DNA from 2 places in the Dethiothermospora halolimnae genome. Region 2 is predicted to be linked to the other one. Evidence: riboswitches for the same ligand, from Rfam matches in the RefSeq annotation. Region 2 holds a riboswitch; the other holds the start of a gene.
The links. A riboswitch is a leader RNA that binds a small molecule or an ion and turns the genes downstream of it on or off. The one in region 2 is predicted to bind thiamine pyrophosphate.
Positions count from the first base shown of each region.

Region 1: linked by a shared signal. The riboswitch ahead of thiS (sulfur carrier protein ThiS) and the one ahead of thiD (bifunctional hydroxymethylpyrimidine kinase/phosphomethylpyrimidine kinase) in region 2 are both predicted to bind thiamine pyrophosphate.

Region 1 is NZ_JBAKFX010000012.1:27,796-44,983, forward strand. It holds gene V6137_RS06975 (amidase domain-containing protein) at 1-125, opposite strand, end outside; gene V6137_RS06980 (pseudouridine-5'-phosphate glycosidase) at 260-1,171, opposite strand; gene V6137_RS06985 (PfkB family carbohydrate kinase) at 1,165-2,256, opposite strand; gene V6137_RS06990 (TDE2712 family protein) at 2,382-2,909, opposite strand; gene V6137_RS06995 (RibD family protein) at 3,001-3,930, opposite strand; gene V6137_RS07000 (ABC transporter substrate-binding protein) at 4,005-6,476, opposite strand; gene lspA (signal peptidase II) at 6,637-7,086, opposite strand; gene V6137_RS07010 (putative ABC transporter permease) at 7,192-7,974, shown strand; gene V6137_RS07015 (thiamine phosphate synthase) at 8,207-8,797, opposite strand; gene thiC (phosphomethylpyrimidine synthase ThiC) at 8,797-10,110, opposite strand; gene thiH (2-iminoacetate synthase ThiH) at 10,136-11,239, opposite strand; gene V6137_RS07030 (thiazole synthase) at 11,239-12,018, opposite strand; gene thiF (sulfur carrier protein ThiS adenylyltransferase ThiF) at 12,033-12,839, opposite strand; gene thiS (sulfur carrier protein ThiS) at 12,841-13,035, opposite strand; TPP riboswitch at 13,233-13,332, opposite strand; gene V6137_RS07045 (AAA family ATPase) at 13,429-14,751, opposite strand; gene ltaE (low-specificity L-threonine aldolase) at 14,767-15,801, opposite strand; gene V6137_RS07055 (DUF4178 domain-containing protein) at 15,984-16,505, shown strand; gene V6137_RS07060 (potassium channel family protein) at 16,542-17,188, shown strand, end outside.
Region 2 is NZ_JBAKFX010000083.1:319-10,293, reverse strand. It holds gene V6137_RS19375 (YetF domain-containing protein) at 117-812, opposite strand; gene V6137_RS19370 (transporter substrate-binding domain-containing protein) at 928-2,886, opposite strand; gene V6137_RS19365 (hypothetical protein) at 3,187-3,345, shown strand; gene V6137_RS19360 (tetratricopeptide repeat protein) at 3,348-4,277, opposite strand; gene V6137_RS19355 (anaerobic ribonucleoside-triphosphate reductase activating protein) at 4,465-5,148, opposite strand; gene V6137_RS19350 (ribonucleoside triphosphate reductase) at 5,240-7,351, opposite strand; gene V6137_RS19345 (hemerythrin domain-containing protein) at 7,757-8,320, shown strand; TPP riboswitch at 8,369-8,479, shown strand; gene thiD (bifunctional hydroxymethylpyrimidine kinase/phosphomethylpyrimidine kinase) at 8,544-9,332, shown strand; gene thiE (thiamine phosphate synthase) at 9,520-9,975, shown strand, end outside.

The sequences.
Region 1 (17,188 bases), on a different contig from region 2:
TCATCATCCAATGAAACTACATGTATTACTTCATCATAATTTAGTAAAATTAAACTTAAAAATATTAAAACAATTGATAATACAAATATTCTAATTACGTTCTTCTTTTTTATTAATATAATCATTTCTCTACCCCCAAACAATTCTCATAAAATTATATGTATTATATTAATAAAATAGACGAAAAAAAGAGACCATTTTTGGTCTCTTAGTTTACCTTTTCAAGTATCTTTAGACAAAGTAAGCAAAATGATCTCTACTATTTTGATAGCTCAACTGCCAATTTAGAACCTACCGCCGCATTATTATATACTAATTGGATATTAGATTCTAAACTTTTACCTTTAGTTACAGTCTTGATTTTGTCTAATAAGAATGGAGTGGCCTCTTTACCACCTATCCCCTTTTCGTCAGCTTCTTTAACTGCTTTTTCTATTGCATTGTTTATAGTATCATAATCCATCTGATATTCTTCTGGAATAGGATTACCTATTACTAAACCACCATTAAGCCCTAAATCCCATTTAGCATTAATAATGTTAGCTAGTTCCTTTTCATTTTCTACTTTAAAATCAACATTAAAACCACTTTTTCTAGTAAAAAATGCTGGAAACTCATCGGTTCCAAATCCCACTACAGGAACACCATTGGTTTCTAAATATTCCAATGTAAGCCCTATATCAAGTATTGACTTGGCTCCTGCACAAACCACAGCTACATTAGTTTTAGCAAGTTCCTGTAAGTCTGCTGATATATCAAAGGTTTCAGTAGCTCCCCTATGTACACCACCTATACCCCCTGTTGCAAATACCTTTATACCAGCTAAAGCTGAAATAATCATAGTTGATGCAACAGTAGTGGCACCATTTAAGCCATTAGCAACCACATAGGGTAAATCCCTTCTACTAGTTTTTAAAATATCAGTTCCTTTACCTAAATATTCAAGTTCCTCCTCACTAATACCAACCTTCAATTTACCATCCAATATAGCTATAGTGGCAGGAACTGCGCCATTTTCTCTAACTATTTCTTCTACTTTCTTTGCTGTTTTAACATTCTGTGGATAGGGCATACCATGGGATATTATTGTTGATTCCAAAGCAACAACTGGTTTCCCTCCATCTATAGCCTCTTTTATATGGGGTTTAATATCTAAATATTTTTCTAACATATTCTCAACTCCTTAATTTTTTTATTAATATTTTCAACACTTATATTGGGATTTATTGTATCTTCATGGGACAAAGCTAGTATCGATGATGTCATAGAAAATACAGAACTATAATGGATATTATAATTATTTATATAACTATATATTAACCCCGCCATAAATGCATCCCCTGCTCCTGTGGCATTAACTACATTTATTTTTGGCGACCTAATAATTCCCTTTGTATTTTCATCACCATAAAACACACCATCTTCTCCCAAACTAATAAATACTTTTTTCACACCTTTTTGTAAAAAATAGTCTAAGGCTTTATTTAAATCCTCTTCCTTATTAATTTTGATACCTGACAATGCTTCAGCTTCTATCTTATTAGGTTTAATTGTATGAAACTTCCCAATTAGATCTTTTACTTTTTTGCATTTTGTAGTAGATACGGCATCAAGAAAAAACACTTTATCATTAAAATTTGATAAAATATATTCAATAACTTCATAATCTATATTGGTATCTATAACAACTATCTTAGATTTATTTATAATACTGTTCTTTTGCTTAATATAATCCACATTCATCTGAGAGAAATTATCCATATCAGATATGGCAACCTTCATATCTCTATTTTCATCTAAAATTGATAAATAAGTAGATGTATTTCCATTGATCACGAGACAGTTATCCATATCAATACCTGCCATTCTACACTCCTTAAGGATTCTCTTTCCATATAAATCATTCCCTAAGACAGATATTAACTTTGTCTTTATTCCTAATTTAGTTGTATTTTCCGCTATATTTCTCCCAACACCACCTAATGAAGTCTTTACACTTCCAGGATTGGAATCATTTAATATTAATTTATTACCTGTAAATCCCTGTATATCAATATTAGTTCCACCTATAACGGTTATATATCTTTCTTCATTTAAGATATACCCTTTTCCTTTTATATGGCCTTTTTTTATAAGATTACCTATATGGACAGCTACAGATGATCGTGTTATACCAAGTTCTTTGGCCAATTGTTGTTGAGATATAAGTGGATTGCTTCGTAAAATATTTAATATTTCTTTTTCTCTACTCGTCATAAAATCACCAACTTTTGTTTAATTAATAAACTTATGTTTATATTATACCCCAATGGTTTAAATTTTGCAAGAAAAAAATCGGGATAAACTATAAAATAGTTTATCCCGATTTTCTTTGAGTAATTCTATCTACTGACTAATTCTTTTAATTTCTCTTCTATATATTCTTTTATTTCAATTTCCCCTATATATGTATTATCATCGGTAAAACTTGGCCTTACCCTAAAGAAATTTATTACAAGTTTATTATCCTTTATTACATACTCTTGTTTATGAAGGGGCGCAAATATTACTTCTAACTCTTCATACTTATCACTATCAATTTTGTCAACTAAATCTTCTAAATTCAATTTTTTTATAGGCTGTACCATTGAATTAGTGTACTCTAAATCCTCCATCATCCAAAGATTGTTATTCCAGAATTTACTTTCTTTTTTATTTTTGCTTGATAGAAGTTCTCTATTGGTTACAGCACTTAACACCTTTCTTACTGATTCAGCATCAAATTCATCATCATATGTAATAGTCAAACCTTCCATGTTTGCTATATCAGTAAGATATTTTTCTGAAACTTTTTGTCTTTCACTTGTTGATTGCCAAAAAAACAGCATAGCTTCTACTACTTCTAAGTTTGTTTTAATGCTCTGTACCATCTAAAACAGCTCCTTTCAATTTATAATCCCAAAGTAATTCTATCATATTTATACCAATATATTAATTATTAATTCGTAACAAAATAAAATTTCAATATCTAAATTTCTGTCTAGTATAAATAAAATTAGATCTATGGATGTGTATAGATAGTATATCTACCTCTGGATGGTTTTCTGAAGTAAAAGGTATGTTATTTCCTAAAGCTAAGTTACCGCCAGCATATAAACCTGAATAATTCACAAAAGCTTCATCTAATAGTTTTTCCTCCATTAAATAATAGAATATTGTGGGAGATTCCACAGCTAGATTATCTATCCCCATATCCTTTAAAGCCTTCATTCCTTTTTTTATATCAATTTTATAGTTGTCCCCTGAAACTATTATTATAACTTCATTCTTTCTTTTATCTATAGTACTCTGAATATTACCTTCCCCCGCTAAAACTTTAATATAAGACCTATTTATATTTTCTTTAATATATTTAAAACCTTCACCGGTTGTCATGATACAAATAGGTATTTCTTTTCTTTCGAATAATACATGGTCAAATGGTATCATTCTTCCCCGTCTAGAGATTATAATATTCCACGGTATAGGCTTTTTATTTAAAATATCCCCTCTAGCTTTAACTAAATCTAGGTCGTATACATGTCCTGATATGTTTTCTTCCACATTTAAAGTTCTTGTACCTAAAACTACACCATCTGAATATGTCCTTAATAAATTGACCATCCAAAGGTCCGCTAAGCCCCCATATGGATCTCCTTTATTCCCTTTTGATATAAGGGTACTTTTTAAACCATTATTAAATCCCAGTTTGCCATCCATGGTTAATACAATGCTACTGTACACATATGGTCTATGCCCTAAACTATTAGGAAAATAAATTGAGCCATATACTTCAGAAATCTTCTTAGGAATTTTAATATTAGATGCCCATTTATCTAATATTTTATTATTAGTATATATTCTATTTAATTTAATTTTTTCTTTTGGAAATTCTATATGTGGTAATTTCATAAACATCATCCCTTAAATATATTAAAAAACAGACTCAAAATGAATATACCCGTTGAGTCTGTTTTCTATTCATATTAACTTTTTATAATAAATTCATCAAATTTGTATTTTTCTAAAGGACTAAGCTTCACATTAATAAGATTATCTTTATGTACATATGCTAACTTTGTATATGATATTAATATCCAAGGCATATCAGCCATAATTTTTTTCTCAATATGTTTATATGCTTCAATTCGTTTTCTAGGATTTATAATTTTTTTTGCATCCTCTAGTAAACTTAACACTTCTTCATTTTTATATTTTCCAAAATTAGTGAAATTTTCAGGGTTAACAAGGGGTTGTAGGAAATTATCAGGATCTCCTGTATCTGCAATCCAACCTATGGAATAAATATCACATCTATTAATATTATCTACAGAAATATAATCTCCCTCTGCAACAATACATTCCACTTCAATGCCTATATCTTTCAAATCCTTTATCACATAATCTATATGTTTACCGTTATTCCCCTTATATGTTAGAACCTTTAATTTTTCCTTATTTTTATAATACCCTTCTTCTTTTAATATTTTTTTTGCCCTATTTTTATTATAGGATAAGTTAGGTAATCGATCATTGTCAATTATTTCAGGTGGAAATATTCCTTTAGCTTCTATACCCATTCCCCTATAGGCTTCATCTATTATTTTAATTCTATTTATCCCATAATTAATTGCTTTTCTTATATTTTTATTTCTTGAAAATATAGTATTTCTTTTAAAATTAAATCCCCAAAAATTAGTTGCCATCATAGTTTTAGTTTTTATTTTTCCCCTATAACTCTTTGATTTAACTTCTTCTAATTGTTTACCGTTTATTTTTCCAAAGTCATATTTCCCATTTAAATATCCCTCAGTTACATTATCATCTTTATATATTATGTTTATTCTATCAATATAAGGTTGTCCTCCAAAGTAATCTTTATAAGCTCTTAATATATATTTTTCATTATCCTCGTCTGTTATCATATACGGACCACAACCTATAAAGTCACCTTTTCTTAAAGCTTCTTTACTCAGTATTGAACAGCTACTTTGAGCTAAATTTAATAGGAATCCACTATAGGGGTTTGCTAATTTTATTGCTATTCTATATTTGTCTAATATTTTAATTCCTACTACATCTTTAGTTTTTCCATTATTATACTCTTTAGCTCCCTCTATCTCCATCAAAAACCAACTATTGGGAGAATCGAGTTTTTGATCTAAAATCCTTTCTAGAGAAAATTTCACATCATCAGCTGTTATCTCTATACCATTATGAAATTTAGCTCCCTTTCTTAAATTAAAAAACCAAGTTAAATTATCCTCTTTTAAGTACCAACTTTTAGCTACCCCAGGTAATATTTCTCCGAAATTCCCCATAAGTAATAGTCCACTGTTTATATTATTTAATATTGTACATGTATCCGTATCAAAAGCCATGGCTGGATCCTTTGTTTTCATTTTTTCAGCTATTACAGTTGTTATATTTTTGTCAGATTTAGTTGCATTGTAGCTTATTTCTTTGGTAGACTCTATATCTTTAGAAACTTCTTCTAAATTTTCCACTGTCATAGCCAACAAATTTATTGACGAATTAATTTGCTCTGTATTCATTGTCATTATTTCAATCATTGTCATTATTTTTTCCGCTACTTCATTTAGTTCATCTGTAGAGTATATAACTTCTTCTAAACTAGTTGTTTGCTCATTTATGGCACTATTGATTTCTTGGGTTAACTCTACTGTTTTTGTTATAGAATCTATTATCTGATTAAAAACTAAATTAGTATTATTTGCTATCTTTACTCCTTCTTCAACTTTAGCAGTACTTTTTTCCATGGCATTTAAAGTATTGTTAATGCTTTCATTTATTTTTTTTATTGTAGTAGATATCTTGCCTGCTGATCTATCACTTTCTATGGCAAGCTTCCTTACCTCATCTGCAACCACAGCAAATCCTCTACCATGTTCCCCGGCTCTAGCAGCTTCTATAGCTGCATTTAATGATAATAAATTAGTTTGAGCAGATATATCTTTAATGACACTAAGTATATTATTAATTTCAAATGCATGTCCACTTAAGGCGGTTACCTCTTCCTTGACATAATCCACCGATTCTTCAATTTCCGTAATGGCATCAATAGACTCGTCTACAGCCTTGTTACCCGCCTTAGCCATTTTAAGGGTATCCTCTACTATTTGTTCAGAATTAGCTGTACTGGCCACAACCTCCTCTGCTAGTGCTGAATGACTTTGAATTTTATCCATTACATTATCAATAAATTTGATCTGATTATTTACACTGTCTGAAACATAGTTAATATTATAAATTATATTCCCGGTTGCAAAATCCGACTCTTTAATTCTTTTTTTAAGCCTTTTTATGATTAGCCTTTGATTCTCTAATAATAATGCTGATTTGTTTATTTTTTCTTCTTGTAATGACACTTTATTATTTTGACCCGGCTGTTTTTGTTCTTTAATACTTTTTCCCCTTATCTTTTCTAATAACTTCAATTTTATTGCCCCCTAAATTAAATTACCCCACTATAATATTTAAAATATTAACACTTCACATTTAATTATATCATTTTTTGTAGTATTTAAAAACATTATTGTCTTAAAATGTAATTTGCCAGTTAAATTTTTACATTGACCTTTAATATATCACCTTGTTCTATAAAAAATAATAAAAAATAACTAAAGTTATTGAACCTGTAAAAATAAATATATCCCCAAGATTAAATATAGGGCATCTCTTAAAATTAAATCTAATAAAATCCACCACATATCCCAATCTAATTCTATCTATATAATTTCCCAAAGCCCCACCTAACATTAATATTAGAGGTAATACAAACATTTTATATTCTACATATTCATTAAAAACAAATATTAAAATGGAAATCATTATAATAGTAATCCCATTAATAATTTTTAAAAATAATCTTTTATTCTTTAATATCCCAAATGCCGCTCCATAATTTCTGGCTATTACTATTTTTATAAATCTTTTTTTAATAAATACCAAATCATTTTTCTTCATATAATGACAAATAGCTTTTTTTGTGAATTGATCTATTGATGTTATCATAAATATAAACAAGACATAATATATTATTTCCATCTAAACATTCTCCTCTCCATAATACTTTTTGACGAATTATAAAGGATTATTTAAAAATTAGTAGAATACTTATATTGTTCGATTATAATTTGGAGGTGATTATTTATGTTCAATACTCAAATATTGGGCTTTAGTTTATATAATATAGTTTATTATTTCTTAGTCTACTCATTTTTAGGCTGGTGTTTAGAAACAACTTATGTTACTTATATAGACGGCAAATTTACAAATAGAGGCTTTTTAAATGGTCCTTTCTGTCCAATATATGGTTTCGGTGCTACTTTAATTATAGTGTTATTAAATCCTATTGACAATGTTATTATTTTATTTATTGCAGCAATCATATTGACTACTATATTGGAGTATATAACAGGTTATGTTTTGGAAAAACTTTTTAATACGGTATGGTGGGACTATAGTGAAAGATTTCTTAATATAAAAGGGAGAGTCTGCTTATATTTTTCTTTAATCTGGGGTTTTTTATCTTTATTTCTTATTGTTATAATCCATCCTATTACTAAAAATTTTTTAAGACTAATACCTACATCATATGGAAGTATATTCATTTACATAATATCATTATATTTTTTAATAGATTTATCAATTACTATAACTTCTATAGTTGAACTAAATCTAAAACTAAAAAAACTAAATGTTTTATCTAATGAAATAAAAACAAAATTACATCATCTTAAAGATGTAACCGATGACAAAGAGGAGAGTATTGAAGCTAAAATTAAAGAACTTAGAAGAAGGTATAATAATGTAATTAGTAAAAGGATAAATCTTCATGCTAGATTGATAAAGGCCTTCCCAAATATAAGGTCTAATAAATTTAATCATATTTTAAAGGATGTAAAAAAGCATATAGAAAGGCTATATAAATAAAAAAACAACTATAAAGTATCGACAAAGTAAGCAAAAATGTCCGCCAGTCCTCGGATTTGGAAAATATAAAGAAACGGTCGAAAATAGAATTCCAAACTCGCTACGCTCAAACAATGGAATTTAAACGATTTTCTCCCTTATTCTATATTTTCACAAATCCTGCGTTATGCTACCATTTTTGCTTACTTTGTCTACATATATCTTATTAATACATTGATAAGTTGTAACTCTATTATTTAATTAATTGCTCTTTAAGTTTTAATGTTGCATTATAGGGATCATCTGAAGACATTATATATGACATTACGGCTATGCCGTCGGCTCCTGCATCTATTACTTCTTTAGCATTTAAATGGGATATACCCCCAAGTCCTATCACTGGAATATTAACTTTATTTTTTATTTCTTTTAAAAAGCTAAGTCCCTTTGGCTTAAGCCCTTTTTTACAATTGGTTTCATATATGTGGCTAGCCAACAAATAGTCAGCTTCTTTTTCACAAGCCATTATACTTTCTTCAACTTTATGAACAGAAACACCAACTAAGCCATTGTAATTAGTTTTTTTCTTAACAAAATCTTTATAGGTAAGATGTATCCCCTCTGCACTAACTTTTTTTGCAACTTCTATATTGCCATTTATAATAAGCTTTGTATCTGTATCTTTTATAATCTCTTTTATAGATAGTGCTATATTAAGAAGTTCTTTATCATTCAAATCCTTTTCCCTTAATATTATTACATCTACACCGACCATAACAGAATCTCTGATAACATCTAGATAATCTTTATTTGATATTTTTCTATTTGTTATCAAGTAAAGCATTAGTCATCTTCCCTTAAAATATTAATATTTTTCCCTTCCATTACTTTATTCATATTTCTCATTGAACACATTTTACCGCACATTGTACAACTATCTTCGTGTTCAGGAGTTGATTCGGCTCTATATCTTTTAGCCTTTTCAGGATCTATCGATAGTTCAAACATTTTATTCCAGTCAAGATTTTGTCGAGCTTTACTCATTTCATTATCCCATTTTCTAGCTCCATTTACTCCTTTAGCTATATCAGCGGCATGGGCAGCAATTTTAGATGCTATAATTCCCTCTTTCATATCATCAAGAGTTGGTAGTCTAAGGTGCTCAGCAGGTGTTACATAGCATAAAAAGTCTGCTCCATGACTTGCTGCAATGGCACCACCTATGGCACTGGTAATATGATCATAACCTGGAGCTATATCTGTAACAATAGGTCCTAATACATAAAATGGCGCTCCATGACATAATTTTTTCTCCATTACCATATTTGCTTCTATTTCATTTAAAGCCATATGTCCCGGACCTTCTATCATAACTTGAACATTTCTTTCCCAAGCTTTAAGGGTTAACTCCCCTAGTACCATTAATTCATGGATTTGACATGGATCTGACGAGTCATCTATACATCCTGGTCTACATGCATCCCCTAGACTCAATGTTATATCATATTTTTCACATATATCTAATAACTCATCATAATACTCAAAGAACGGATTTTCTTTATTGTTTAATTCCATCCAAGCATACATTAATGACCCGCCTCTAGATACTATATTTGTTATTCTATTATTTCTCTTAAAAACATCTGCCGTTTCCCTATTTATCCCAGCATGTATTGTTACAAAGTCAACCCCGTCCTTACCATGTTTCTCAACTACTTTTAAAAATTCTTCTGCCGTTATATCCTTTAATTCCTTATCATAAAACCCTACCGCATCATATATAGGAACTGTACCTATCATAGCAGTTGACATATCAACAAGTCTTTTTCTAAACTCTTCAGTTTTACCATATGAACTTAAATCCATTATGGCTTCTGCTTTCATATCTATTGCCTTTTGTACCTTATCAAGCTCCACATCTATATTACAACAGTCTTTAGATATACCTAAATTAACATTTATTTTAGTCCTTAAACCTTCACCTACACCTTCAGGACTTAAGGTTTTATGATTTTTATTCACTGGAATTACTATTTTCCCATCGGCAATTAAGTCTCTTATTTTTTTTGCATCGGTCATTTCTTTTTGAGCTACTATTTCCATTTCTTTAGTGATAATGCCTTTTTTAGCAGCATCCATTTGAGTTGTATAATTCATTTTATCTAACCCCTTTATATTTTATTTAAATTCTCATCCAATCTTTATATACAGGATGATAGCCTCTTTCATATATTGCTTCTCTTACTTCCTCAACAGTCCTTTTGTCTGATATTTCAAACTGACTTGTATCTTTATCAGATGATGTATGTCCTCCAACTGCAGTAGTAACCCCTGCAGACATTTTTGTGACCCCTAGTGGAATTAAGTTGTTTCTAAACTCTTCTTTTTCCCTTGTGGATATATTAATCCCTATATTATGTATAAATAATCTTGTCGCTAACATTATCTGAACTATATCCTTATCTGTAACTTTATACACATCATCAAAAACTCCCACATGGGGTCTTATCCTAGGAAGAGAGATACTTACATCTACATCTGAATATTTACCTTGTAAATATTTAGCATGTAACCCTGTCATGAAAGCTTCTTTTCTAAAGTCATTAAGCCCTAACAATGCCCCTATATTCACCCTTCGTATTTTACCTTTACATGCCCTCTCTGGTGCATCTAGTCTAAATCTATGTTTTTTCTTAGGCCCTGCTAAATGGACCTTATCATATACCTCTTCATCATATACCTCTTGATAAATTGTTAATCCATCAACCCCTGCCTCTATTACTTCTTTGTATTCACCCTCCGTTAAGGGATATATTTCAATAGTTACAGAGTGAAAATATTTTTTTAATATTTTAACAGCTTCTACTATATAAGAAACAGGAGTATGTTTCTTTGATTCTCCAGTTAAGAGTAATATATGCTTTAAGCCAGTTCTAGATATAGACTTTGCTTCTTCTTCTATTTCTTCCATGGTTAGTTTTTTTCTCTTAATCTCATTATCAATATTAAAGCCACAATAAGCACATTTATTCACACAGTAGTTGGCTATATACATAGGTGTATATAAAACTATAGCCTTTCCATGATGTTTTAATGCCAGTCCCCTAGCCCTATTAGCCATTTCTTCTATATATTTACTTGCTTTATTAGATAATAAAGTTAGGAAATCGTATTCATCAAGCTTATGCTTATTTAGTATTTTTTCAATATCATTATCTGTAATGTTTTCTGTTACTTTTTTGAAATCTATATCTTTGTATTTAGTATATACTTCATAAAACCCCATTACTTATCACCTTCGTTTAGAAAGCCTGTTAGTGGTGATGATGCCTTGGCTAATTTACTGCTCTCCCCTAACTTTGCCTGATATGCAATCCTTCCTGCTTTAACTGCATAGGAAAATGCCTTAGCCATATTTATCGGATCTTCTGAAGTAGCTATAGCTGTATTTACCAATACTGCATCGGCTCCCATTTCCATAGCCAAGGAAGCATCGGAGGGTCTTCCTATTCCAGCATCAACTATAATAGGAACTTCATTTATCTCATCAATAATTATTTGTACTAATTCCTTAGTCCTTATACCCCTATTAGTACCTATAGGAGATCCCAATGGCATAACCGCTGCTGCTCCAGCTTCAACCATTCTTTTAGCCGCCATCAAATCGGGACTCATATATGGAAGTACTATAAAACCTTCCTTTGCCAATACTTCCGTTGCTTTAATAGTCTCTTGATTGTCGGGTAATAAATACTTATTATCGGATATAACTTCAATTTTTACCCAATTTCCACATCCCATAGCCTTGGCAAGCCTAGCTATTCTAATAGCTTCCTCTGCATTCCTTGCTCCTGAAGTGTTTGGTAATAAAGTACATTCCTTAGGAATATATTCTAAAATATTTTCCTCTTTAGATTCTAGATCAACCCTTCTTAATGCCATAGTTACTACCTTAGTTCCACATGATTCTATTACCCTTGGTAAAATATCATGACTTGGAAACTTTCCAGTTCCTATTAATAATCTACTATCTAATTCATAACCTCCTATTGTTAATTTTTTCATATTATCATCTCCTATTAAACATCTTTTTCATCTAATATAAGTCTTAAAACCATATTAGCCTGATGATTGGCAGCAATTGAAACCCTAGGTGCCATTAATCCGCATCCTGGCTTTGCCTCTGATGTAAAGTCTCCAACCATATAAAATCTATCATTAACCTTTTTTGTTTTTATTGTATTATTGGAAAAATAGCCTGCAACTCCAGAAGCTCCCACGATATATTTATTTGGCAATTGGGATAAAACTGTATTAACAATCTCAGCCTTACATTTAGGATTATCAAAGGCTTCCACCACTATATCTACTTTCTGAAATACTGACTTTATATTACTTTGATCTAAATAAGCATTTTTAGTTTCCACTTCTATAAAGGGATTAATTTTATTTAGCTGATCCTTTAAGGCATCGGTTTTATACATCCCTATATGTTCAATATAATATTGTTGTCTATTAAGATTACTAGGCTCGACCACATCAAAATCTACCAATAATAATTTACCTACTCCTAATCTTGCAAGGGAAATAGCTATATTAGAACCTAATCCTCCTAGACCAGCCACTGCAACATATGCATTCTTAACCTTTTCATGAACTCCCGGAGTATGTCTTGAAACCATTAACCCCTCCAGCTCTTCATGGGATGGTTTTTCACCCCTTTTTATTAATGATATTTTATCCCCTTCTTTAACCTCTGTATCTTCTTTTATAATAAATCCATTTAATATTACAATATCAGCATCTGACTTATATTTGTCCCTAATACTAAAAGCCGTCATACCCCTATAAAATTCAATATTCTTTTCATTTACTATAATTTTCATCTTAACCCCCTCCCACAAAACTAACTATCTCTATTTCATCTTCGTGGATAATTATTCTCTCTGAATATTGCTCTTTTTTTACTATTTCATAATTTAATTCCACAACAACCTTATCTTCATCTAAATTTAACTTCCTAAGCATTTCAGATATTGTTATTCCAGCTTCCATATCTGATTTTTTTCCATTAATAATCATCTTTCTACCTCCCCACCAACAAAAGTGCTTACACTTTTGAATTTTAAATTGTAAATTATAAATTTTAAATTAAAAGCATATTAGCTTTTAGTATTTTTCTTACAACTTAATAGATAACCTTTCTCTTTAAATGAAATATACGTTTTTTAAACCGACATAAAAAAAGAGCTTACTTAAAGGTAAGCTCTATATACGCCAAGTATAGATTAAAGCTTCCCTTCGGTAGTATTAACTACATCAGGTTCAAAGGGTCAGGATATTATCCTTCTCAGCCACTTGGCCCCCCTAGCTACATATTCAATTGTTAACTTGACTCTATTATAACACTAAATAAATAATTGTAAAGTCATAATTTAATTATTTTTCCCAGTTTTAAAATAAATATACCTTTTTTTACTCCCTACCATGTAGTTTTTCTAATCTATCTTTTATTTCCTTTTCATATCCATTTTCAGTGGGATTATAATACTTAACTCCCTCAAACTCTTTAGGCAAATACTGTTGTTTAACAAAATTATCGGGATAACTATGGGAATATTTATAGCCCTTACCATGACCAAGTTTCTTTGAGTCTTTATAGGAAGCATCCCTAAGATGCATCGGCACAGGTCCAGTTTTTTTGTTTTCCACATCACTAAGGGCTTTATTTATTCCAGCATATGATGCATTACTCTTAGGGGCCCCTGCCACATATACTGCTGCTTGGGCTAAAGGTATTCTCCCTTCGGGCATACCTATAATATTTACTGCCTCAAAGGCAGAAATTGCTACTTGTAGTGCATTGGGATCGGCATTTCCCACATCTTCAGATGCACATATTATTATTCTTCTTGCAATATATTTAGGATCCTCTCCAGCATATATCATTTTACCAAGCCAATACAGTGTTGCGTCGGGATCAGAACCCCTCATACTTTTTATAAAAGCAGAAATAGTATCATAATGCTCATCACCATTTTTCTCATATTTTAAAGCCCTTTTTTGAACACAATCCTGTATTATATCAGTGGTAATTTTTATGACCCCTTCCCCATCTGGGTCTGTTGTCAAAACTGCAAGTTCCAATCCATTTAATGCTATTCTAGCATCTCCATTACTTACATTAACTAAATGAGACAATGCATCATCAGATATAATGGCATTAAACATCCCTAGTCCATCACTTTTATCTTCTAAAGCTCTTTTTATTATTTTTTCAATTTGAATATCATTTAAAGGCTCTAGTTTAAATACCATAGATCTTGATATTAGTGCCTTATTCACTTCGAAGTAAGGGTTTTCAGTGGTGGCTCCGATCAATATAATCGTACCATTTTCCACATGGGGTAATAATGCATCCTGTTGTGATTTATTAAATCTATGGATCTCATCTATAAATAAAATAGTCCTTTTATTATACATACCTAAGCTATCTTTTGCTTTTTTTATCACTTGTCTTATGTCCTTTACTCCAGAGGTTACTGCATTTAGCTGTTCGAAATCTTTTTTAGTTGTATTAGCTATGATCCTTGCCAATGTGGTTTTCCCAGTACCTGGAGGTCCAAAAAATATTACAGAACTTAGTTTATCCGCTTTTATAGCCCTATACAATAGTTTCCCTCTGCCAATTATATGCTCCTGTCCAACAAAATCATTAATAGTTTTAGGTCGCATTCTATCAGCAACGGGAGCAGATTTTTTCAAGTTATTTTCGGCACTTAATGTGAATAAATCCAACTTATCTCCTCCAATTTAACTTAATATTTCATTTATAACCTTTATAGAATAATCTATATCCTCTTTACTTATATGTCTGTGGGTTACAAATCTAATTATCTCATCTGTTACTTCCGATGTAAGTATTCCCCTATCCTTCATTTTTGCTACTAATTCATTTGATTTATAACCAGTATTTTTAACATTTATCATTAAAATATTTGTATTAATTGTTTCTTCATCTATTTCTATTCCGTCTATGTTGCCAAGTCCTTGGGATAAAAGTTTAATATTTTTATGATCTTCATAAAGTCTTTTAGTCATTCCTTCTATTGCTATTATACCAGCTGCAGCTAATATTCCAGCTTGTCTCATTCCTCCACCTAACATTTTTCTAAATCTTCTAGCCCTTTCTATAAATTCCTTATTCCCTGCCAATATAGATCCCACAGGAGCAGATAGTCCCTTTGATAAACAGCACATCAAGCTATCAGTATATTGAGTTATTTCTTTAACATCACAATCTAAGTATGTAGCGGCATTAAATACCCTAGCTCCATCTAAATGTACCGGTATATTATTGCCTTTAGCAAGATCATATATTTCTTTCATTTTCTCAGGGGGTACAACCACTCCACCTGCCATATTATGGGTGTTTTCCAGACAAATAAGTCCCGTCTGAGGATGATGTATATCCATATCTTTACATATAGCATCCTTTACATCATTTACGTTCATTATGCCATTATGACCTTTAATTGTTTTAGCCTGAAGTCCTGAAAGAAAAGATAATCCAGCTACTTCATATCTGTATATATGGGCCCAATCTTCCAGTATTATTTCTTCCCCCCTATTTGTATGACATAATAATGCCAGCTGATTACCCATAGTTCCAGTGGGTACAAATAGTGCTGCCTCTTTCCCTAACTTTTCAGCTGCTATTTTTTCTAATTTATTTATGGTTGGATCTTCACCATATACATCATCTCCCACCTCTGCTTCATACATAGCCTTTCGCATCTCTTCGGTGGGCTTTGTTAATGTATCACTTCTAAATTCTATTATTCTCATTGTAACAACTCCTTATATAGTATTCTATATTCAATTATATAACAAGTATTTAGAGTTAGTAAATAAATTCAGTATAGAAATTATAACTTTAACAGGCCAATTTAGCCATTAGAACTTTAGTATTATTCTTAAGTATGGTAAAATGTATTAGATTGATAGATTATTTATAAGGAGGATTTTTTATGGGGATTTTTGATAGACTAAAGAAAGTCGTTAAAGCCAATAAAAATGCTAATGTTAAACCTCAAGATGAAAGGAACATTTTCAATCTTAAAGTTGGAGATATTGTAAGTATTGAAGATGTTGATTATGAAGTTAAGGGGGTAATGAAACTTAATGATAGCGGTTGGAAATGGACAGAATATAAAATTAAAGATGCTAGGCAAACTTATTGGTTAAGTGTTGAAGAAGATGATGAAATAGAGATTAGCCTTAGTCATAAAGTCACTGCTATTACTACAGAACCCCCTAAGAAATATGAATATGAAGGTGTTACATATTATATGCAAGAGGGTAGCGAAGCTGTTGTAGAAGACGTTTCTGGAAAAATAAATGTTTCAAAGGGAGATAGGGTTGATTACTATGAGTATAGCGATAGTGATGATGAAAAACTATTGTCTATTGAAATATGGGACGGACAAGTGGAGATGAGCAAGGGAAGATGGATTGAAACTTTCGAAATAGAAATCTTCCCTGGAAGTTAATAATTTAAATACTTTTAGATACAGGAGGGTTAAAAATTGATCACCGTTTTACTACATTCCATTAAGGCCCTACATATATCTTTGGAAAGAAATAATATATATAAGTTATTAATTATAGGATTTTTAAGCTTAATAATATGTTCATCCGCCTTTTATTATTTTGAAAGTACTGCTAATCCTGAACTTACTTTTTCCAATGCCCTATGGTGGGGATTTGTCACTATCACAACTGTAGGTTATGGTGACTATTATCCAGTGACTCCGGCAGGTCAAATAATAGCTGTCATCTTAATGGTACTGGGGATTAGTGCCTTTGGCTTTATTACTGCTGCTGTGGCATCGGCTTTTGTTGAAAATAAATTGAAGGAAGGAATGGGTCTTATGGATATAAAGTTTGAAGATCATATAGTCATAATCGGCTGGAACAATAAGAGTGAAATTATACTAAAGGAACTTATTGAGGATAATCCCGATTCTAAAATTGTAATAATAGATAAAAGGGAAAAGCTTATATTAGATGAAAAGAACGTATTCTTCGTTCATGGTGATCCAACTAAAGATGAAACCTTAAGAAAAGCAAATATAGAAAAGGCCCACACTGTAATTGTAGTGGCCGATGAAAACCTAGAAGATGATAGAACTGCCGATGCTAGATCAGTTTTAATCTGTCTAGCAGTTGATAA
Region 2 (9,975 bases):
CCCCCTCAAAATTACATGTTAATTATATAAGAATCTTCTGATAATTCTTTAGTATTATTTATTTCTACATATATGTTTAAATTCCTTTAATAAAAAAAAAAATGCTTACTTATAAGTTAGTCTTTAATTTTATCATCATACAAATCAACGTATAGTTTTCCCGAACCATCTACTTGTGCAAACATTATTTTTTTAATATCATCTATCCCTTGGTTAGAAAGTTGACTCATAAGCCAAGATACAGTGAGATTGTATTCCCTTAACTTATCATGTCTTATTACTCCCTCTTCAATGACTATATTCCCTATGCCACTATACTCAGTTAAGACACCTATATCCGAAGGGGTGATCGGTTGTTTATTAGATTTTTTCATGGCACTTATTTTACCATCGGGTTCTAAAAATGCAAACTCCACATCTGAAAGTTTAAATATATTTTTTTCCCTTAGCATAGTGCTTAATTCATCTATATTTATTCTTTCTTTTAATAAATTTCTTTCCAAAAGCTTTCCATTTTCTATTAACATTGTTGATTTCCCATCAAATATTTTTCTAAAGTTACGATTTTTTAGTGTAATATATGAGGTTAATATTTGGAGTATGGAAAATATACTAAGGGCAATTAATGGTAAAAGAAAAGATTTGCTTTTATCTACAGCCATAGAAGCTGTTAAACTCCCTATAGTTATCCCTACTATATAGTCAAAAAATGTCATTTGTGATACTTCTCTTTTCCCCATTAATCTAGCCATTAGAAACAATATAAAATAGGAAAAAAAAGCTCTTAAAGCTATGATACTATAATCAGACATATTTTATATCTCCTTTATATTTGTTATAGATATATTATTTGTTATTCAAATTTTTTTATTATAAAATTTTATAGGAGCTGAATATATTCAGCTCCTATAAACGTCTCTTAATACTTTATTGTTTTGATATTGGAAACATAATGGTCATGGTAGTACCTTCATTTTCAATACTATCCACAAACATTTCTCCATTATTTTCCTTGACTAGTCTACGAGAAATAGCTAAACCAATACCAGTACCCTCTTTTTTACTGGTATAAAATGGGTCAAATACTTTATCTATGACATTACTTGGTATTCCATATCCATTATCTATAATATCTATTATGCAATCATTATCTTTAGCAAAAATATTTATTTCAATAATACCTTGTTCTTCTACTGCATCTATACTATTTAATAAAAGGTTTATTATTATCTGTTTAATTTGATTAACATCTCCCAATATATATATTTTTTCTATTTTCTTAATAATTTTTATATCTTTCTTCTTTATTTCAACTGAAAATAATATAAGTATCTCTTCTATTAAATTAACTAAATCAATCTCTTCTATATTTTCAGTTTTAGGCTTTGAATAATCTAATAGTGTCATTATCAAACCTTCTAATCTATCCATCTCTTTATTAACTATATCAACTGACCCTTGAGATAGGTTATCTTTATCTATTTTCGCCAGCATTAGACTAATAAATCCTTTGATTGATGCCAATGGGTTTTTAATCTCATGGGCTATCCCTGCCGCCAATTTTCCAATGGCCTGCATTTTATCATTATAGTTAATTATATTTTGAAGCTTCTTTTCCCTAGTATAATTATGTAGTAATACTATAACTCCCTCCACCCCATTAGGTCCAGATATGGGAAGTACTCTACAGTCTATATATTGGATATCACCGTTATTTATTTTCCATTCAATATTACTTTGCCATGTATTATTATCATATATCTTATCAAACTCTTTTTTTTCTACTATTTTACTTATGGATAGATTTTCCCAAAATTCTCCTAACTCGATTTCATTATCTAACAAATTTTCAGCTGCTCTATTAAAAACTAATACCTGCCTATCTTGATCTAGGGCAATAATACCACTACCAATTCCCTCCAATATTTTTCCCCTTAATCTATTACTTCTATCTATATCTTCTTTTTGGGCAATTATTTGCTCTGTTCTTTTTTCTACTTCTGAGGATAGTTTTTTGTTCCAATACATATTTGCACCTATTAATAAAAATGCCATTAGTAATATTATACTAGATACTATAGCTATAGTCTTCCATTGGGAATTATCAGTGAATGTCTCTCCAAACCATTTTTTATAAATCTTATCATAGGTCCCATTAGCTTTTATATTTTTTAATCCCCTATTTAATATGTCTAATATCTCATTATTATCTTTTAACGTAGCTATGGCATATTCGGTTGTATTTATAGGGTCTCCCACTATTTTTACTTTATCTAGCTGTCTTTTTTTCTGTAAATGATATAATCCCGTTAATCTATTACCTATAAAAGTATCTACTTCATTGTTTATAAGGGCTTCTATTCCTAATTTCTGATTTGTTTCCGTTACAATATTAGCATTTTTTAAAGTCTGTAAAAGTTCATAATTTATATCATCTTTTTGAACTGCTAACTTTATATCCGATAGACTATTTATATCTGATATAAATGCATTATCTTTTCTTACAAATATCCTTTGATCACTTACTAATAATTCATCTGTAAAGCTATATATATTTTTTCTTTCTTTACTTTTAGCCATTCCTTGAATAGCATCTACTTTTCCTTCTTTTAAAGCTTTAATAGCTTCCTCCCATACCATAGGTATAATTTCAATATCTAGTCCCTCTTCAATGGCAATGGCTCTAATTATATCAATATTAAATCCTTTATATATATTTTCTTTAGTTAAATACTCATATGGCGGATAATGTTTATCCCCAGCGATCTTAATAGTTCGGTGAAATCCATCTTTCCTTTTATTTGCTAAAGAGGTGTTCAAGAATAGACCTACTAATAGTATTATAACTATAAGTATTGATATTAAATTTCTATATTTGAATCTCAAAAATCAACCTCCTTTCATCCCGTTTAATTGTAAATAGTATTATAGTCCCATATAATTATGGACTACTGAAACCATTCGACACAGTTTTATATTTTCCTTTATTTTTTTCGTTATTACTTTTCATAATATTATTTAATAATAAAGTAATAGGGACTAGACATGCCTAGTCCCTATTACTTTAAATTTTAACCTACTTTTATCTCTATTTTAATATAAAATTTACTAATTGATATTATTATTTAATTGTTAATATAACCTTTGAATAGATTTAAATTTTCATAACCCAGGGAGGTTTTAATAATGAAAAATTATATGTATACAATATTATTTAGCCTTATTGTTGTAATATTTATAGGAGCTTTTAAGTATAGTAATAACAATATATTTTTGTTATTATCCCTAGGTACTATTATTATTTCCTTTATAAATGAAATAATTTTTGTTGTAGAAGATCATTAATATTACTTAATAAGTTCTACAAATTCTTTATTATCCTTAAGATTGTCAAAATCTTTATCATTGGCAATAATTTTTTTAAATCTAGGATATAATTTTATTGATATTTTCAGGTCTTCAATAGTCTCTGATATTTTATTTAATTTTGAATAGCAACATGCCCTATTATAATATAAAAATTCCGCCGATGGATTATATTTTATACCTTCTGTTAATGATTCAATTGCCCTCTTATACTGCTTACTTTCAATAAATATAACCGATTTATTTAAATAAGAATAGGGATAATTGTTATTTAATTCAATGGATTTATCATAGTATTTTACTGACTCTTCTAAGTCTCCTAATTGTTTTTTTATTACTCCCTTATTAAATAATGCCTTATAGTAATATGGATTTGTATCTATACTTTTATTTATCATCTCTAGAGCTTCTTCATACATATCTAATTCTTCATATATAGCTCCCAAATTATTATATGCCATAAAATCGTATGGAGCTAATTCTATTGTTTTCTTGTAATATTCTATCGCCTTTTTCTTATCTTTTTTTTCATCATATATATTGGCTATATAAAAATAGGCTCTATCATATTCTTTGTCTATATCAATTGCTTTAAAATAATATTTAAGGGCAGTATCCCTTTCCTTTTTATCATCATATATTATAGCCATACCATAATAGGCTCCTGCTTCCTCTGGTGCCTTTTCAATTATCTTTTCATAAGTTTCTAGCGCTTTATTCTTATTACCTATTTCATCATAGATTAGAGCTATATCATATAAAATACTAACTTTATTCTTTATGTTTTCAGTGAATTCTAATGCTTTTATATACGACTTTAAAGCTTTTTCTTTATTATCATCATTGTAAAAATTCCTAGCTAATATTAAATAATTCTTTTTCTTGTCCCTTAAGTTTATCTTTTTATCCATGATACTAAAACACCTCAAATATAAATATTAATTTTTCTTTTATAGTATAACACATAGTAATACTTAAATTCAGCTTGTTTACAAAGTATATTTACACAAGTCGTATTTTCAGTGTCTATCTATTATTATACCTAGCAGTATTTCCCCTCTACATCATCTGGACTTTATCATTTATAACCAATTATACTTAATTTCTAATCTTAAAATCTAAAAATAAATTGCTAATCTTTTGTTTTAAATCTTCTAATTCATCCTTCGTAAAAGATGTAAATTTATTTTTTCCATCTAATATAGTATCTCCATCTTTAAAATTTTGAATAATATATCTTTTAGCTTCTTTAATTTCTTTAGATATATCTATTATATCATGAATATCTAGTAGTTCTTTACAGACCGTAGTTCTAAATTCATAATCAATATTAGACTCTATTATAATATTTATAGTTTTATTAATATTCCCTATATCTACAGTAGTTCCTGTAACCTCATTATATTTTTTAAAAGGTGCCTTTATATCCATAGCTATATAATCTAGTAAATTTTCATCTATTAGTTTTTTAATAAAATTTGGGTTTGTACCATTGGTGTCTATTTTAACTAAGTAACCTAATTTCTTAGTCTCTATTATAAAATCATATATACCCTCATGTAAAGTAGCCTCTCCTCCAGATATACATACTGCATCTATCATTTTCTTTCTCTTAACCAGATACTCTATAGCATACTCCATCGATAATTTATCTCCCCTATTGTTCACAAGACTACTATTATGGCAATAGGGACACCTAAAGTTACAACCTCCTGTGAAAAATACAGTGGATATCTTCTTAGGATAATCTATAAACGATGATTTCTGATGACCTCTAAACATTTTATCCCCCCATTTGACCTTTTATGATTTCAAAGGGACTAGGCATGACTAGCCCCTACATTTGTAAAGGTATCCCTTATGGGATACCTATTTACACAGCCTTATCTTTTTTTCCTTCTAAACTATAATCAGCATCAAACTCTACCCTATCTTTATACTCTTCTTTTTTACCTTTATTCCACGATTGCACCGGTCTATGGAATCCCACAACCCTAGTCCAAACCTCCGATTCTTTTCCACAATCAGGACATGTGAAGTGTTCTCCCTTTAAATAGCCATGATCTGGACATATACTATATGTTGGACTTATGGTCAAATAAGGCATTTTGCTATTTTCAAATACCTTCTTTATAAGAGCTTTCCCGGTCTCCTCATTATCTATTTCCTCTCCTAAAAATCCATGGAATACAGTTCCTCCAGTATATAAAGACTGTAGCTTTTCTTGAAGTTCCACAGCTTCAAATATATCCTTTGTATGTCCCACAGGTAACTGTGTAGAATTTGTATAATAAGGTTCCCCTTCCCCTTGGGTTATAATATTGGGATACATTCTTTTATCCATTCTAGCAAATCTATAGGCAGCTCCCTCTGCTGGAGATGCTTCCAGATTCCAAAGACTTCCTGTTTCTTCTTGGAATATCTGTATAACTCGATTCATAAATTCCATAATTTCAATTGCAAATTCATTACCTTCTTCTGTAGTTATATCTTCCCCTAATAAATTTAAACAAGCTTCATTCATACCATTAAGACCTATTGTACTAAAGTGGTTTTTAAAGAACTCCCCTTCTCCATCTTTTATACCCTGTAAATAGAATTTTGAATATGGGTATAATCCTGCATCCATATATCGCTCTAATAATATCCTTTTATTTTCACATATTTCCTTGGCTTTCTCCATCAATTTCCTTACTGACTTTTTAAATTCTTCCTTAGTTTTTGATAAATATCCTATTCTAGCCATATTTAAAGTTACTACATTTATACTTCCCGTTAGAGGATTGGCTCCAAATAAACCGCCACCTCTCCTTCTCAGTTCCCTATTATCAAGTCTAAGTCTACAACACATACTTCTTACATCCTCTGGATTCATATCACTATTAACAAAGTTTGCAAAGTAAGGTGTTCCAAACTTTCTTGTCATTTTCATGATAGAATCTACAACCTCAGAATCCCATGGAAAATCATTTGTTATATTTATTGTTGGTATAGGAAAACTAAAGCTTCTTCCCGCTCCGTCCCCTTCCATCATAACCTCACAATATGCTTTATTAAACATATCCATTTCTTTTTGAAATTCTCCATAGGTCTTATCCATCATTTTTCCACCTATAATAACATTAGTATTTTTAAGCATGGCATGGGGCTTTATATCAAGGGTAATATTAGTAAAAGGTGTCTGGAATCCTACCCTAGTTGGTATATTTAAGTTAAATACAAACATCTGTACTATTTTTTTTACTTGATCATACTCTAAGTCATCATAATAAATAAAAGGAGCTGCATATGTATCTAGAGAGCTAACTGCCTGGGCTCCTGCTGCCTCTCCCTGAAGGGTGTATAGCCAGTTTACAATTTGTCCCAAAAAGGATTGTAAGTGTTTTGCAGGTGACGACTCAATCTTACCACTGGCACCTTTAAAGCCTTTTCTAAGTAATGCTTCTAAATCCCATCCACAACAATAGGGAGCTAGAAGTCCCAAATCATGTATATGTAAATCTCCATTTATATGGGCATCCCTTAATTCCTTTCTGTATATCTTATTTAGCCAGTATTTTTTAGTTATTGATTCCACTATATGGTTATTCAGTCCCTGTAAACTAAATCCCATATTAGCATTCTCGTTTATTTCCCATGCATCTAGGGAAACATATTCATCAATTAGCTTTTCAGCATCCATAAATAGATTTTTAACATCCCTTAGCTCTTCATGCTTCTGTCTATATAATATGTAAGACTTTGCTGTTTTTGCATGGCCCTCTTCAATTAATACCTTTTCCACTATATCTTGTATATTCTCAACCGTAGGTATCCCTACTCCATAGGCCTCCTCCACAATTTTTGCAACAATTACTGAAAGTCTCTTAGCCTCTTCTCTATTGTCTCCACCAACGGCTTTAGCAGATGCAAAAATAGCTTCTTCAATTTTATTTATGTCAAAATCAACTATGTCACCATTTCTTTTTTGGACTCTTGTTATCAAACTATCAACCCCTCTATATTGTGTTTTCCGATTTTTAAAATCATATATCTTGTATAACGACATATACTATTTTAAGATAATATATATAATAATTCAAATCATTTATTTCTTACTTAAGGTCATATTATGACTTTATGTCTATTAAACTTAAAAATGCTTTTTTATAAGTGATAGGAAATTATCATGACCTTTATATTTTTTCACTGTCTATTTTAAAACATACAAAATCCTTTATTTTTCAGCATTTTATAATTTAGTTTTATGTTTATTTATATTGAAAATGGATAAAAATAATAAAGTAGTCCTATATGAACAAAGGTGCCTTTGGTACTTCTTTGTTCAGTGCAAAGTGCAAGGTGCAGGGAGCAGAGATTTTGTAATATAAAAAATTAAGGATGTGATTTTATGAGTAATGTAAATACAATAGATATTTTAGTTAGTGAGCATAATAATATCAAAACTATGCTAAAAGTTGTAAGAACAATGTGTCTAAATATACTAGAATCTCAGGAAGTTGACTATGAAGACTTCTATACTGTTATTGATTTTATAAGAAACTATGCTGATAAATATCACCATGGAAAAGAAGAAGATATGCTTTTTAAATATATGGAGGAACAACTGACAGAAAAAATAGGAGAAGGTCCAATACAGGGCATGCTTATAGAGCACGATTATGGTAGAGCTTTTGTATCTAATTTAGAGTTGGCACTAAAGGAATATGAAAAGGGAAATAATGAAGCTAAACTAGATATAATAGCCAATGCTATAGGCTATGGTAATCTATTACAAAATCATATACATAAAGAGGACAATGTTATATATAGATACGCAGAAAATAATTTATCAAAAGAAACTTTAAATAGATTAGATGTAGAGTTTAAATCCTTTGAAGAGGATACAGAACATATACAGCTAAAAGAAAAATATAAAGATTTAATAAATAAGTTATCAAATAAATATCTATAACTATAACTTTATATTTACTTACCTATATGTTAATATATATTTAATAGCTTAATACCCTGGGGAGCTAGATAGGCTAGCTGAGAAAAGGACCCTAAAAAGTCTTTGACCCTTAAACCTGATCTGGATAATGCCAGCGTAGGAAATAGTTTATCATTATGCATAAAAGCATAAATCCTACTAAGGGATTTATGCTTTTTTATTTTGTTATAAGGGGGTTTTAATTATGAAAAAAGCTTTAACTATTGCAGGCTCCGATAGCTGTGGAGGAGCTGGTATTCAAGCAGATATAAAAACATTTTCTGCCCTGGGGGTATATGGCATGAGTGTAATAACCTCTGTTACAGCTCAAAATACCCAAGGAGTATTTGCAGTTGAAGATATGTCAATGGAGATAATAGGTAAACAAATAGATGCAATCTTTGATGACATAATTGTAGATGGAGTTAAAATAGGTATGGTATCAAAAACCGATACTATTAAAGTTATAGCAGAAAAATTAAAGAAATATTCTGCTAAAAATATCGTCTTAGATCCCGTTATGATTTCTAAAAGTGGATTTGATTTACTAAAATCGGAAGCAAAGGACACACTAATAAATGAATTACTACCATTGGCAACAATAGTGACTCCAAATATTCCAGAAGCCGAAGTTATATCCGGTGAAGATATTAAAACTATAGGAGACATGGAGTCTGTATCAAAGTCAATATCTAAAATGGGTCCAAGATATGTACTCCTTAAAGGGGGACACCTTGATGGAGATGCCATAGACGTGTTATATGATGGTGAAAATATACATCATTTTAATTCTAAAAGAATAGCTACTAAAAATACCCATGGAACAGGATGCACACTATCCTCTGCCATAACTTCCTATTTAGCAAAGGGATATAGTATAAAAGATGCCATTAAAAATGCCAAAGACTACATAACCAATGCCATAAAGTACTCTTTAGATATAGGCAAAGGAGTAGGGCCTACGAACCACTTTTTTAAAACAGAGAATAGATAATATAGAATAAAGAATAAATAAGGAAACCGTGGAATGAATTCCACGCTACGGATTTCGTTGTTTGGGGATTCGCAATCCCCAAACCAATAAAACTAGGAAAAATAAAAAACTGTGGGATTACGAATCCCCCAGTAACGGCAAATTTAAAATTCCGAAGCCACAGCTTCGGCAAAGGGGGTGTTCTCAATTGAAAAAATCACAGGTAAACTATAGTTTATATTTAGTTACTGATAGAAAGCTACTGGGTGATAGGGATTTATGTAAAACTATAGAAGATGCCATAAAAGGTGGTGTAACATTAGTCCAACTTAGGGAAAAAAACACCACTACAAATGGGTTCATAAATATAGCTACAAATGTAAAAAAAATAACTAATAAATATAATATTCCATTAATTATAAATGACAGAATAGATGTTGCTCTGGCCATAGATGCAGATGGTGTTCATGTTGGTCCCGACGATATGTCTATAGATATGGCAAGAAAGTTATTAGGACAGGATAAGATAATAGGTGCTTCGACTAATTGTGTTAAAGAAGCTCTGGAGGCTGAAAGTCAAGGTGCCGATTATTTAGGAGTTGGAGCCATGTTTCCTACTAAAACAAAAAATAATACAGAGGATGTTTCCATAGATGAATTAAGA